2 regions of the Bacillus pacificus genome follow, and region 1 is predicted to be linked to the other one. Evidence: predicted binding sites of a transcription regulator. Region 1 holds the regulator's gene; the other holds the start of a gene.
The links. The regulator NrdR, encoded in region 1, represses ribonucleotide reductase genes. The targets are predictions, from matches to a motif close to AACACNATATATNGTGTT.

Region 1 (7,649 bases):
GCAAGCGGAAAAAGTACAGTATCTCAAATGTTTCGCGAGCTCAGTATACCAGTTATTGATGCAGATATTATTGCACGAGAAGTTGTAGAACGAGGAAAGCCAGCATATAACAAAATTGTAGAAGTGTTTGGAACGGAAGTATTACAAGAAGATGGGGAACTGGATCGGCCGAAATTAGGAAGTGTCGTTTTTTATAATGAAGAGAAACGATTGCAGTTAAACAAAATTGTTCATCCTGCAGTGCGTGAGGAAATGAATAGGCAAAAGGAAATGTACATAAAAGAAGGTATGCAAGCGGTTGTGTTAGATATTCCTCTCTTATTTGAAAGTAAATTAACAAGTCTCGTTGACCGCGTTTTAGTTGTAGCAGTTAAGCCACGTACGCAATTAGAACGTTTAATGAAGCGAAACGATTTTTCAGAAGAAGAAGCAACAGCTCGTATTCAATCTCAAATGCCGTTAGAAGAAAAAGTGAAACGTGCAGATGAAGTGATAAATAATGATGGCACAATTATGGGAACGAAAACACAATTACAGGTGATTTTAAAGAATTGGAACATTATTGACTAAAAAATTGTGAAATTAATGAAAATGCTTAGTGACATATCCCCTTTTTGTGTTATACTATTATTGGGATTGGAGATAAATAGTATAACGCATTCAAGGGGGATAACATATTATGACTCGTGTGGCAATTAATGGATTTGGACGTATTGGGAGAATGGTATTTCGTCAGGCAATAAAAGAAAGCGCATTCGAAATTGTAGCAATCAATGCAAGCTATCCATCTGAAACGTTAGCACATTTAATTAAATATGATACAGTTCACGGCAAGTTTGACGGAACAGTAGAAGCATTTGAAGATCACTTATTAGTTGATGGGAAAATGATTCGCCTTTTAAACAACCGCGATCCAAAGGAATTGCCTTGGACAGATTTAGGTGTTGAAGTTGTAATTGAAGCAACTGGTAAATTTAATTCAAAAGAAAAAGCAATTCTTCACGTTGAAGCTGGAGCGAAAAAAGTTATTTTAACAGCGCCTGGTAAAAATGAAGATGTAACAATTGTAGTAGGTGTGAACGAAGACCAATTAGATATTACAAAGCATACTGTTATTTCAAATGCATCTTGTACAACAAACTGTTTAGCGCCTGTTGTGAAGGTGTTAGATGAGCAGTTCGGAATTGAAAACGGTTTAATGACGACAGTTCACGCTTATACAAATGACCAAAAAAATATTGATAACCCACATAAAGATTTAAGAAGAGCACGTGCTTGCGGACAATCAATTATTCCGACAACGACAGGTGCTGCGAAAGCGCTAGCAAAAGTTCTTCCACATTTAAATGGAAAACTTCATGGTATGGCACTTCGTGTACCGACACCAAACGTGTCTCTTGTTGACTTAGTAGTAGATGTAAAACGCGATGTGACAGTAGAAGCTATTAACGATGCATTCAAAACTGTTGCAAACGGTGCGTTAAAAGGCATTGTAGAATTTAGCGAAGAGCCTTTAGTATCTATTGACTTTAATACAAATACACACTCAGCTATTATTGATGGTTTATCTACAATGGTAATGGGTGATCGTAAAGTGAAAGTACTTGCTTGGTATGATAACGAGTGGGGCTACTCTCGTCGTGTTGTAGATCTTGTAACGTTAGTTGTGGATGAATTAGCGAAACAAGAAAATGTACAACATATTTAATTGAATAAGGGGAGGGCAAGTGAATATTTGCCCTCTTTTTTTTATTTTTTTCTGAAAAGGAAAAAAATTATATAAGTATATTTTTAGAAGTGGACATACCACGAAACGTTGAGGTTACTGTATTCGTGAATCATTTATTTTTTTTAGGGAAAAGTAAAGAGGAAAATATGACAGAAAATCGAAAAAACTGTTGTTGCAAAATGAAAATAAACAAAGTATACTAACACTCGTAAACTTAAGAGCTGAGGTACGTAGTCACTACTTAAAGGGTTAGGACCTCTCTGGACTAACTTTCCCCCGTGGTAGTGGAGCAAGCCAAATTGCAAATTAGTTTTCAATTCGAACAGTTAGAATAAATTTACAAGGGGGAACTGTAGAATGGATACTATGGATACGATGGGTCGTCACGTGATCGCTGAACTTTGGGATTGCGATTTCGACAAGCTTAATGACATGCCGTATATTGAACAATTATTTGTGGATGCAGCACTAAGAGCTGGTGCTGAAGTGCGTGAGGTGGCTTTCCATAAATTTGCACCACAAGGTGTAAGTGGAGTAGTAATTATCTCGGAATCACATTTAACAATTCATAGCTTTCCGGAGCACGGTTACGCGAGTATTGATGTTTATACTTGTGGGGATCGTATTGATCCAAATGTTGCTGCAGAATATATTGCAGAAGGTTTAAACGCGAAAACGCGTGAGAGCATCGAGCTTCCTCGAGGCACTGGTAGCTTCGAAATTAAGCAGAGAGAAACAAAAGCTCTTTAAAAAAGAACATAATTGATTTAAAATGTAAAGAGGTGTATAATGCACCTCTTTTTTAGTTTGAAAAAAAGGAAAAATATGACGTACTCGTTAGTTGAATGAATTGAGCTCTTGCGAATAAGTTAACGCCCTATTCTAGCATCTTATTTTTGGAACCGAGATGATAACATAATGCGTTTAAACTTAAAGTGGTAAGAGAGTTAGAATGAGTTATATAATACTGTATATATATTGTCAGATGAAGTAAGTAGAGAAAAATAAAGAGTATAGTGTAAAGGAGTGAATATATTGCGTTGTCCATCCTGTTCTCATAATGGTACAAGAGTGTTAGATTCGCGTCCGGTAGACGAGGGGCGCTCTATTCGAAGAAGGAGAGAGTGTGAAAGCTGTTTAAGCCGCTTTACGACATTTGAAAGAGTGGAAGAGTCACCTCTTATCGTTGTAAAAAAAGAAGGAACACGAGAAGAGTTTAATAAAGAAAAGATTTTACGCGGCTTAATTAAAGCGTGCGAAAAAAGACCAGTATCTTTAAGACAATTAGAAGAAGTAACTCAAAGTGTGGAACGTGAACTTCGTAATTTAGGTATATCAGAAGTGAAAAGTGATATGATTGGTGAAATTGTTATGGAAGAACTACGTGATATCGATGATGTTGCTTACGTGCGTTTTGCTTCTGTATATCGCCAATTTAAAGATTTAAATGTATTTATTGAAGAATTAAAAGATATACTGCAAAAAGAAAGAGAGTAGAATCTGTATTGTATTCTCTTTACATACCGTAAATAATGAGATAAGAGAGCTAGAAGCGAAAGCTAATAGCTCTTTTTCGCTAATAAATTATATAGTGAAGATTGGATGAGAGAAAGGAAAAGCAAGAATGGAAAAACAGTCATGGATGGAGCTATTGCCGATTGATCGTTATAAAGTAAGTGCGAAAGGGTTACTGCATAATTACGACCGAAAAGTGTTAACGATGTTATATCAGCCGTTAATAGGTAGTAGAGCTTTTAGCTTGTACATGACGCTATGGGGAGAGTTAGAGCAAGATCGTGTGTTTGGAAAAGAGAATACGCACCATTCCCTTATGGTGACCATGCAAATGCAACTTCCCGAAGTGTATGAGGAACGAGTAAAGTTAGAAGCAATTGGGCTTTTAAAAGTATATATTAAGAAAGAAAAAGATATTCGAATGTTTATATATGAGCTGCAACCACCTTTATCCCCGAAGCAGTTTTTTGATGATATTGTTTTAAGTATTTTTTTATACAATCGATTGAGTCGGACAAAATATAATCAAGTAAAACAATATTTCTTAGAAGAAGAATTTGATTTTGTATCGTATGAAAATGTTACGCGTTCTTTTAATGATGTATTTGGTTCGTTTAATCCAGGACAGCTTGAGCATGCGCAAGAAGATCTTCGTATTCCAAAAGCGACAGTTATGCCAAGTAATGAAAAGGGAGATGCTCCAAAAGTTTGGAATGATTTCTTTGATTTCTCCTTATTTGTAGACGGCTTGTCCGCTCTTGTTCCTAAAAAGGCGATTACAGATCAAGTGCGAGAATGTGTCATTACACTTGCTTACGTGTATGATGTAGATGTGTTATCGATGCAAAATATCGTTCTTGGTGCGGTGACAGAGATGCAGACAATTGATATCGAAAGGCTTAGAAAAGGAGCGCGTGATTGGTATCAGTTCGAAAACGGTCAAGCGTTACCTGTATTAAGTGAAAGAGTACAGCCTCACGCTGCACGTATGATGAAAGAAAAAGAGCCTACATCGCAAGAAGAGATGTTAATCAAACAGTTAGAGGAAATCTCACCAAAGCAACTATTGAAAGAAATCTCTGGCGGTGCAGAGGCGACGAAGGCTGACTTGCAAATTGTTGAAGATGTAATGATGAATCAAAAGTTAACACCAGGTGTTGTGAATGTACTTATTTATTACGTTATGCTACGCTCAGATATGAAACTTGCGAAAACGTATGTGGAGAAGATTGCGGGACATTGGGCACGTAAAAAGGTCGGTACAGTTGCTGAAGCAATGGCATTAGCGAAAGAAGAAAATCGTCAATATCAAGAATGGGCTGAGACGAAGAAGAAAGGTCGTACATCCAAGAAAACAGTACGAAAAGAAATGGTACCAGATTGGCTGAAAGAAGAGCCGAAAGAACAAGAGAAAGAAACTGTGAAAAAAGATGTAAGTGCTGAAAAAGGTGCAAGTACGTTAGAGGACGAACGAAAACGATTAGAAGAAGTGTTAAAAAAATATAAGCGTGATTAATAGAAGAGAATGAACGCTCTTTGAGGTGAGAAAATGGAGCATATTCAAAATTCATTTGCAAAGTTAATGGAAAATGAAAATTTTAAAAATAGATATGAAGTATTAAAGGCGGAAGTAATGGCACATCCGCGTGTGAAAGAATTTATAGACGAACATAAAGGGGAAGTAACAACGTCTATGATTGAACGCAGTCTTGTGAAATTATACGAATATATTGGACAAAGTGTAGGTTGCGCGGATTGTCCGGATCTAGGTTCGTGTAAAAACATGCTGCAAGGATATGAGCCAAAGCTCGTTATCCAAGGGAAGATGATTGATATTCAATATGATCGTTGTGTTAGAAAAGTAGCATATGACGAGAGGAAGAAATATGAAAAGCTCGTTCAAAGTGTATATATGCCAACTGATATTTTACAAGCAACGATGGAAAACTTAGACCCTTCAGATTTAGATGCGCGTATTGATGCGATTGGTGCAGCTAATGAGTTTTTAAGTACATATGAACCTGGTAAAAAAGTACAAGGTTTATATTTGTACGGTAAATTTGGTGTAGGGAAAACGTATTTGTTAGGAGCAATTGCGAATGAGCTTGCTCGAAAGAAAATAAGTTCGATGCTCGTATACTTCCCTGAATTTCTACGTGAAATTAAAAGTTCGATTCAAGATAATTCAATTGGGGAAAAGATTGATGCGGTGAAACGCGTACAAGTTTTAATGTTAGATGATATTGGAGCAGAAGCGATGTCAAGCTTTGTGCGTGATGATGTACTCGGTGCAATTTTGCAATTCCGTATGTTAGAAAACTTACCGACGTTCTTTACGTCTAACTTTGATTTTAAACAGCTAGAACATCATTTAACATATACGCAGCGCGGTGAAGCGGAAGAAATGAAAGCAGCTCGTATTATGGAGCGAATTAAATATTTAGCGAAACCAATTCCAATTGGCGGGAAAAACCGTCGTCATAAGTAAAGAGTAAGCTGAGAAGCTTGCTCTTTTTTTCGTAGTTAAACGCTTTTTAAAGTAGTCGAATGATAAAATGAAAAGTTCTTATTGAAAATTCCTAGTAGCTTGTATCATTTTTTTCTCCCTCCCTTAATATATATAAAATTAGCAAGCCATATCGAGTGGATTTTCTAACGATAGGAAATGTAATTCTACTAAGAGTGAACTTTCACGCGGGACGGACTCTTATAGGATTTGTAACGTATAGATACAGTCCTTTAGAGCAGGGATAAAAGGGGGGACAAAAGTGATTGAAATTTGCTTCGAAGAAAAAAATGATGCTATGCATGTATATAGACAACTACTGAAAAGAGCGGAACTGTTATATAAGGAAACGAGTGTGTATTTACAGAAACAAAAAGTGGTGATTCACATACCAGTATGTGAATCAAATTATATTGAAAAGATTTTATTGCCGGTAATGGTATATTTCATTGTGAATGTGAAACAAAATGAGTGGATATATACAATCTTAAAAGAGAAGTTTTTTTATGAAGAAGAGGAAGAGTGTCATCAAATATTGCATATGGCACAAGAGATTTTAAAAGGGAGAAGAAAAGGAATTGCTCGTGAATTAACACGTCACACATTTGAATCATATATTAAATCCTCTTTAAATAACTGGCTTTGTGATCCACTTTCATTCTCGTTTTCATCATATGTTCGCTTTCGTCTTCGTACATATAGGGAAATGGTAGCTAAGCTTGCTGAAGTGGCAATTGATGAGTATAAGTTAGAACAAGAATATCAAATGTTTATTGAAACGCTCCGGCAACAAGTTCGTAGCCGGAAATCACGTTTGTCATGTGTCCATCTTATTTTTGATGAAAGTTTTATTTTCTATGATGATAAAGGTAGACGTTTAAAACAAGAGAAATTGGTTCAATATATAGATGAAGACTTATTAAAACAAAAGGATGTATATATTGATACGAAAGTAATTGCACCACTTCTTTCTATTTCGCCGAAAAAAATTTATTTATATACGAAGGAACAAGATCATAATATGATTATTACTTTGCGAAATGTATTTCAAGAACGGGTACAATTACATGGATTACATGAGTTTGAGCGCAATGTGAAAAATTTAAAAAATAAAGGTAACGCCCTTGATTTTCTAAGTTTTTGAGCATATAATTACCTACATAAATGAAATATATTGAAATGTCATGATGAGGACATGAGTAGTTTTCTACGATTTTCAGAGAGGGAAGCCTTAGGGTGTGAGCTTCCTAGTACGGGATTATTACTTACCACCTCTAAACTTTAGCAGTGAACGGTTTTTCTAGTAATTGCTAACGGACAACACCGTTATGTTGAACTTGAGCAATTAACAATTATGTTAATTGGAACAAGGGTGGAACCACGAATTCAACACTCGTCCCTTTTTACGGGATGAGTGTTTTTTATTTTGAGAAAAAGAGGAGTGACCAGTGATGGCAGATGTAGTTAAAATTACTTTCCCTGATGGAGCTGTGAAGGAGTTTCCAAAAGGCGTAACAACTGAAGAAATCGCAGCTTCTATTAGCCCAGGCTTAAAGAAAAAAGCTGTGGCTGGAAAATTAAATGATGAGATGATCGATCTTGTTACACCAATCGAAGAAGATGGTGCAGTTTCTATCATTACATTAGATTCTGAAGATGGCTTATATATTTTACGCCACTCAACAGCTCACCTTTTAGCGCAAGCGTTAAAACGTTTATATAAAGATGTTAAGGTTGAGCTTGGCATTGGTCCAGTAATTGAAAATGGCTTCTACTACGATATTGATATGGAAGAAGCAATTACAGTTGAAGACTTCAAGAAAATCGAAAAAGAAATGCAAAAGATTGTGAACGAGAACTTAGAAATCGTTCGTCATGAAGTACCACGTGCAGAAGCAA
Region 2 (7,649 bases), 970 kb from region 1:
AATCCCCCTTTTGTTGAAGTTTATATAACTACGAAAGTAAAAAGGTGAATAGGTCCATAAGAAAATAAACAACACTGCATTTATTTTTCTAATTATATGATAAAAAGGAAAAAAATGCACTTTAAATAAGAATATTCTAATTATTTCGACTGTGAATATTTCCAAGCTTGTCCGTATAAGCTAAAATAAGGTATATAGTATTTGAGTGATTAAGTTATAAGAAGATAAATACGTTAGGGTGATATAAAATGTGGAGGAAGCTTACGATTATTGTAGTGTTACTTTGTTTAGCGGGATATGCAGCTTATGAACAGTTTGGTAAAAACGATCAGGTAGTGCAAGGGGAGCAAACAAAAAGTGAAGCTGCTATGAAAGAAATGATTGCAAGTAATGGTATTGAAATAGGGAAGAGTGCGCCAGACTTTGAATTAACGAAGTTAGATGGAACGAATGTAAAGTTATCAGATTTAAAAGGAAAGAAAGCGATTTTAAACTTTTGGGCAACGTGGTGTGGGCCTTGTCAGCAAGAAATGCCAGATATGGAGGCTTTCTATAAAGAACATAAAGAAAATGTAGAAATTTTAGCAATAAATTATACGCCTTCAGAAAAAGGCGGGGGGATAGAAAAGGTAAGTAATTTTGCTAAGGAAAAAGGAATTACTTTTCCTATTTTATTGGATAAGAACATTGATGTAACAACAGCGTATAAAGTCATTACGATCCCAACTTCGTATTTTATAGATACAAAAGGTGTCATTCAAGATAAGTTTATTGGGCCGATGACGCAAAAAGAGATGGAGAAACGGATTGCCAAATTAAAATAACAGTGAAAAGGTAGAGATGAAATATAATCATTTCTGCCTTTTCTTTTTCACGTAGTGATAACTGCATGGTATGATAAAAGAAATATAAACGTTGAAAGATAAAGGAGTGTATTTGGAGTGGGGAATATATCCTTACCGTTAGATTATGTTGTAATTGACTTTGAAACAACAGGATTTAATCCTTATAATGATAAGATCATTCAAGTGGCAGCAGTGAAATATCGTAATCATGAACTAGTAGATCAATTTGTTTCCTATGTGAATCCGGAGCGTCCAATTCCGGACCGAATAACGAGTTTAACAGGTATTACAAATTATCGTGTTTCGGATGCACCGACGATTGAAGAAGTGTTACCTTTATTTTTAGCATTTTTACATACAAATGTAATTGTCGCTCATAATGCATCTTTTGATATGCGCTTTTTGAAAAGTAATGTGAATATGCTTGGTTTACCGGAACCACAAAATAAAGTGATTGATACTGTGTTTCTAGCAAAGAAATATATGAAGCACGCGCCTAATCATAAACTTGAAACGTTAAAGCGAATGCTTGGAATTCGTTTAAGTTCTCATAATGCATTTGATGATTGTATTACTTGTGCAGCAGTTTATCAAAAATGTGCCTTTATTGAAGAAGAGGCGAAAAGGAAATCGAATACAGAAGTACTTGATGAAACAGCAGTATATGAAGCGGTAAAAGAGATACTTGTACGAAATAAACGTGATATTGAATGGATTCGTTGCATGAATGTAGGAAGCTATTTAGATATAAAAGCTTTTTATCCAGTTATGAGATTAAAGGTAAAAGGGCGAAAGAAATACGTATTAACAGACATATTAGAAGATGATGTGAAAGAAATATGTACGAGTTTAGCCTGTGAACCGGCGTTAAAAAGTGAAGTTGGTAACACGAGAATTATGCTTAATAGCTTAGAGGACGTCCTGAAATTAGAAAGTTATATTTTAGAACAGTATGATTTTGTATTGCAAGCGCTGCATGATTATAAACAAAGTGAAATGAATGCAGATGAAAAACTAAAAGAATATTTGAATATTATGGTGTAAAAAACTCCGTGTACATTTTACTGTACACGGAGTTTTTTTAGGAGTACTAAAACATAAAATTTTCTTGCAAATCTGATTAAATAGTTTTTCCTTTGCTCATACTATGTAATAAGAAAGCGAAGGAGAGAGGGGGAACAGCATGAGAAGAAGTCGCCGTAAATCGTTTGACGAGCTTGTGAAAGAAAATAAACAACAATTATTAAGCGATCGCGATGCAATCGATCGCATTGAAGAGCGTATTGAAAAACGTTATGAAATGAAACTTTTTAAGCAAGCTGAATAATTCTTAACACTAGTACGATACTACTGTTAAGGAGGCGATAGTAATGGGTAATCCGAAAAAGAATTCAAAAGACTTTGCACCGAATCATATTGGAACACAATCAAAAAAAGCTGGTGGCAATAAAGGAAAGCAAATGCAAGACCAAACGGGCAAACAACCGATTGTTGATAACGGTTAAAGAAAAGGAGAATATTGTATTCTCCTTTTTTATGTATAAATTTGAGGGAAGATAGGTAATTTAAGATGGTGTGTATATACAATATTAGGAGGAAAGTACATGCCAAATCCAGATAATCGAAGTGATAACGCTGAAAAGTTACAAGAAATGGTGCAAAATACAATTGATAACTTTAATGAAGCAAAAGAAACAGCGGAGCTTTCTAATGAAAAAGACCGTTCTGCTATTGAAGCAAAAAATCAAAGGCGTTTAGAAAGTATTGACTCATTAAAAAGTGAAATCAAAGATGAATCTTAACAGAATGTACAAAAAGGGCTGACTTTTGTCAGCCCTTTTTCGTAATTGTAAAGTTTTCAACGAGTAAACGCCAATTTTGTGGAAATGGCAAGCCAATCTTCCAATAACTAATACCGCCAATGCCTTGTTCTTTCATTAAATTGAATTTACTTTGAATAGATCTCGCATCTTCAAACCAAACTTCGTGTTGTACACCGTTTTCGTCAAAGTAATTGAAATGTGGAGCTTGAGCTGTGAAATCATAGCGGATAGGAACATTGTATTTACGAGCAAGTGCAACAGCTGCAACAGAGCTAACTGCTTTTGCTGGTGGGTTTCCTTGTTTGAACGGAAGTTTCCAATCGAATCCGTATAAATTTTGCCCCATCATAATTTTTTGAGGAGGCATTTGAGATTTTGCGTATTGAAGTACTTCTTTTACAGGACCGATAGGAGAAATAGCCATCGGTGGTCCGCCTTGCCAACCCCAGTCATATGTCATAATGACGACGAAATCAACAATTTGTCCTTGTGCTTTATAATCGTGAGCTTCGAAAAATTTTCCCTTTTGATTGGAACTTGTTTTCGGTACAAGCGTTGTACTTAATGTGTATCCGTTAGGTAAGCGTGTTTTCACATTTCGTAAAAAACGATTATACGCTTCGCGATCTTCGGGTGCAACACTCTCAAAATCGAAATGAATATCTCGCATACCGTACTTCTCAGCAGTTTGCAAAATATTTGTAATAAATTTGTTTTGGATTGTTGCGTCCCGTAAAATAACTGATGTCAGATCGGCACTGAAATTTCCATTTTCAATATTTGTAATAACGAGCATAGGAATGGTGTTGCCTTGCGTTGCAATATTAGCAATTTTAGCTGTTTCAGTTGGTTCTTTTAACGTACCATCTCTTTTTGCCTCGAAGCTGAAGTAAGCTAAGTATGTTAAAAATGGATTAATAGCACGTGTAGCATTAACTAAACTTTCTTTAATAGGTATAGTGGAAGGTTGTAAATAAGCGATGGATTCTACTGCACGTTTCGTCCCTTTCGGTATATATAATTGCTGTCCAACGTGGAGAATGGATTTTAAAGATAAGTTATTCACTTTAGCTAAACTAGCGAGAGGAACGTTATATGTTTGAGAGATTCGATATAGGCTATCGCCAGGCTGTACATAATAATTATTCCCTTTCGTATTCACGATCAGAGCCTGACCAACAACGAGTGTTTCAGCTGGATTTAATCCATTGTCTTTTACTATCTCGTCAGGTGTTGATCCATATTTTGATGCCAAGCTATATACGCTATCACCGCTACGAACCGTTACAATTTGAATCATATGCTTGCTCCTTTCGGTAAAAGATTCACTGTTTTTATTTTATTTTTGATTCCGCTGTATTATGATTAAATGTATGCAAGGTAGCAGAAGTGAAAGAAGGCGAATATATATGTTTGTAGCAGAACATGAAGTTGAAATCCGTTATGCGGAAACAGATCAAATGGGTGTTGTTTACCATTCAAACTATTTAGTGTGGCTTGAATTAGGTCGCACGAAACTTATACAAGATTTAGGGTTTTCATATGTTGAAATGGAGAAAGAAGGAATTATTTCTCCTGTGTTAGATTTGCAAATTTCTTATCGTAAAGCAATGCGTTACGGGGAAAAAGCAATTGTAAAAACGTGGGTTGATACAGTGAGCCCGCTTCGCGTTGTATATGGATATGAAATATATAATGGTGAAGGTGAACTTTGTATTACGGCAAGTACGACAAATATTTGTGCGAAAAAAGAAGGGTTCAGGCCCGTATCATTTAAAAAGTTCTATCCAGAGTGGTATGCGAAATATGAGGAAATTAAGAAAAAATAAAAAAGCGTGGCGGAAGCCACGTTTTTTTATTTTTCATAATTAAATTGCGGGAAATCATCACCGTCGTTAAATGTAACAGATAAATTATGTCCATCGAAGAACCATTCATCATCGCTTTCAATAAAGAAGTTAATACCTTCTTCTTGAATTTGAACAGCAGGATGTGCAGGATCATCTTTACGAATACCTAAAGAAAGTCCTTTTTGCACAGTACTACAACCGCCATATTGTACGAAAAGGCGCAGTGTTTCACCCGATTGTAAGTTTAATTCGTTTTTATACCATTGTGCTGCTTCTTTTGTTACGGAAAGATTCATGTATAGTTCCTCCAAATTATGTTGCTTTTTCTTTAGTATAAAAAATAACGCAAAAAGACGCTATTAATATGCTTCACGTTTTCTTTTTGCGTTATGTGGGTTACGATCTTATTTTTGCTTTTTTGAAAAGTTTGCTTTCGGTTCAGTTTTATTTATAATTCGTCCAATATTTGCACGGTGTTTATAAATAACCATACCTGCTAATAAACACATCGCAATAATGAAGATTTTATCCCCGCTAACAATTGATGCGATAACGGCAACGACAGCTGTTACCATAGAAGAAAGTGATACGTATCTTGTTGTAAATAAAAGGCTGAAAAAGACAACAGCTAAAATTGCAAAAACAACTGGTGAGTAGCATAATAGCACGCCAGCAGAAGTTGCAACTGCTTTACCACCACGGAATTTCGCGAAAATCGGATACACATGTCCAAGAACAGCTGCTAATCCGAACCATAGTGGATGAATGTCTAACGCGAAAATAATCGGTAGACTCGTTGCTAATGTACCTTTTAAAATGTCAGCAATTGTAACGATAAAACCTGCTTTTTTCCCTAGTGTGCGGAATGTATTGGTTCCGCCTAAATTACCGCTTCCGTGCTCACGAATGTCAATTCCATAACCAATCTTTCCAACGACTAGTGCAAATGGAATCGAGCCAAGTAAGTAGGCAACGATAAATAAAAGATATGTAGTAACCATAAGTTCAGTCTCCTTTATTCAAATGTGTTGATAAAGGGTAAAAAGAGTTTTTCCCGTATATTGTACCATACATTTGTAAAGAGCACATTTCTTTTTTGTAAATGAAAAATTCATTATTTCGTGCAAAAAATTTCACAGGAATGTTACATTTCTCACAGAAACACTAAGACTATATGTAGTAACATTTTAATCAAAAGACAACAACATATTGGTGGAGGGTTATAAATGTTACAAAAAAATACACGTGGAGAAGAATTAATGAGAGTATTTGAGACAATAGTCCACGGCAATGAACAAGATTTAATGCAAGAAAATGCAAATGTAGACGGCCGCTCTCCGATGGGAGTAATGGGAACGTTCGCATCTGAGAGTGCGAAATATTACGCTGTTGAAAATTTATTGTCAGATTCAGTGAAAAAAGCGATAAATGAAAATATATTATATCCGCATGACTTAGATTTTTATGCGACTGGAACGACAACTTGTTCGCAAATTCCGTTAGCGCAAATGCTTGCGAACGGTTTTCATACCGGACATGGACATATGAGACAACCGCAAGACATTAAAAGTGCATTAGCTCTTTCATCTATTATTTTTCAAGCGAATCAAAATATGCAGCACGGTGGTCAATCGTTTGCACTCTTTGATGTTGATTTAGCTCCATATGTGAGAAAAACAGTAGAGAGACATAAGAAACGATTACAGTCATATCCGCTTACGAAAGAACAAATAGAAGAATTTGCGTGGAAAGAAACAGAAAATGATACGTATCAGGCGTGTGAAGCTTTTATTCATAATTCAAATAGTATGCATAGTAGGGGCGGGGGACAAGTACCGTTTATTTCTATTAATTATGGAACAGACACATCGAAAGAAGGAAGACTTTTAATTAAACAACTTTTAAAAGCGACACAAGCTGGTCTTGGTAAAGGGGAAACACCAATTTTTCCTATTCAAATTTTTAAAATGAAAAAAGGTGTGAATTTTGAAGAAAGTGATCCGAACTATGATTTATTTGAATTAGCGTTAGAGACAACGGCTGAACGATTATTCCCTAACTTTTCATTTTTAGATGCGCCATTTAATGCTGTGCATTATGATGGAAGACCGGAAAGTGAAGTATGTTACATGGGATGTCGTACTCGTGTTATGTCGAACGTACATGGAGAAGAAACGGCGATTGGAAGAGGGAATTTATCATTTACATCTATTAATTTAGTGAAATTAGCGTTAATTAGTGGTTCAAAAGAAGCGTTTTTTGAAGCGTTAAATTATTATTTAGATGTAGGAATCCAGCAATTATTAGAGAGATTTGAGTATCAATGTACGAAACGAGCAAGAGATTTTCGATTTTTATATTCACAAGGTGTATGGCGCGGTGGAGAAAAGTTACAGCCTGAAGATTCTGTAGCATCGATTTTAAAGCAAGGGACGTTAAGTCTTGGTTTTATCGGTCTTGCGGAGTGTTTAGTAGCTTTAACAGGAAAGCATCACGGAGAAGATGAAGAATCATGGAAACTCGGATATGAAATTATTTCCTTTATGAGAGATAGAATGGATAAAGCGACAGAAGAACATGAACTGAATTTCTCAGTCATTGCAACTCCTGCAGAAGGGTTATCAGGGAAGTTTGTGAAAAAGGATAGGGAAGAATTTGGCGTGATTAGCGGTATAACTAATCATAATTACTATACGAATTCATTCCATATTCCAGTTTATTATAACATGCAAGCGATAAATAAAATTCGTTTAGAAGGCCCGTTCCACGCTCTATGTAACGGGGGACATATTACGTATATTGAACTAGATGGAGCAGCAATGCATAACAAGAAGGCATTAAAACAAATTGTACAAGCGATGGCAGAGAATGGCGTTGGATACGGTTCAATTAATCACCCTGTTGACCGTTGTAAGTGCTGTAGTTATCACGGAGTTATTGGAAATGGATGTCCGAGCTGCGGAAATGAAGATGAGGCTAACATAGAAAGAATTCGCCGTATAACAGGTTATCTTGTAGGAGATATGTCGAAGTGGAATAGTGCGAAACGTAGTGAAGAGATGGATCGGGTGAAGCATAAATGAAAGTGATGAACATCATTCATGATAGTGTAGTAGATGGAGAAGGGTTGC

Region 2: LMD38_RS09085 (anaerobic ribonucleoside triphosphate reductase) is a predicted target of NrdR. The motif match lies at 5,685-5,702, and genes of this name have one in related genera.

The regions. Positions count from the first base shown of each region.
Region 1 covers NZ_CP086328.1:762,987-770,635, forward strand. The annotation lists gene coaE (dephospho-CoA kinase) at 1-570, shown strand, start outside; gene LMD38_RS04010 (glyceraldehyde-3-phosphate dehydrogenase) at 680-1,708, shown strand; gene speD (adenosylmethionine decarboxylase) at 2,096-2,479, shown strand; gene nrdR (transcriptional regulator NrdR) at 2,765-3,226, shown strand; gene LMD38_RS04025 (replication initiation and membrane attachment family protein) at 3,354-4,760, shown strand; gene dnaI (primosomal protein DnaI) at 4,794-5,732, shown strand; gene ytxC (putative sporulation protein YtxC) at 6,013-6,894, shown strand; T-box leader at 6,926-7,154, shown strand; gene thrS (threonine--tRNA ligase) at 7,202-7,649, shown strand, end outside.
Region 2 covers NZ_CP086328.1:1,730,458-1,738,106, forward strand. The annotation lists gene LMD38_RS09040 (TlpA family protein disulfide reductase) at 249-824, shown strand; gene LMD38_RS09045 (3'-5' exonuclease) at 942-1,889, shown strand; gene LMD38_RS09050 (FbpB family small basic protein) at 2,029-2,172, shown strand; gene sspN (acid-soluble spore protein SspN) at 2,216-2,350, shown strand; gene tlp (small acid-soluble spore protein Tlp) at 2,450-2,647, shown strand; gene LMD38_RS09065 (glycoside hydrolase family 18 protein) at 2,676-3,968, opposite strand; gene LMD38_RS09070 (acyl-CoA thioesterase) at 4,078-4,497, shown strand; gene LMD38_RS09075 (HesB/YadR/YfhF family protein) at 4,524-4,814, opposite strand; gene plsY (glycerol-3-phosphate 1-O-acyltransferase PlsY) at 4,923-5,519, opposite strand; gene LMD38_RS09085 (anaerobic ribonucleoside triphosphate reductase) at 5,745-7,601, shown strand; gene nrdG (anaerobic ribonucleoside-triphosphate reductase activating protein) at 7,598-7,649, shown strand, end outside.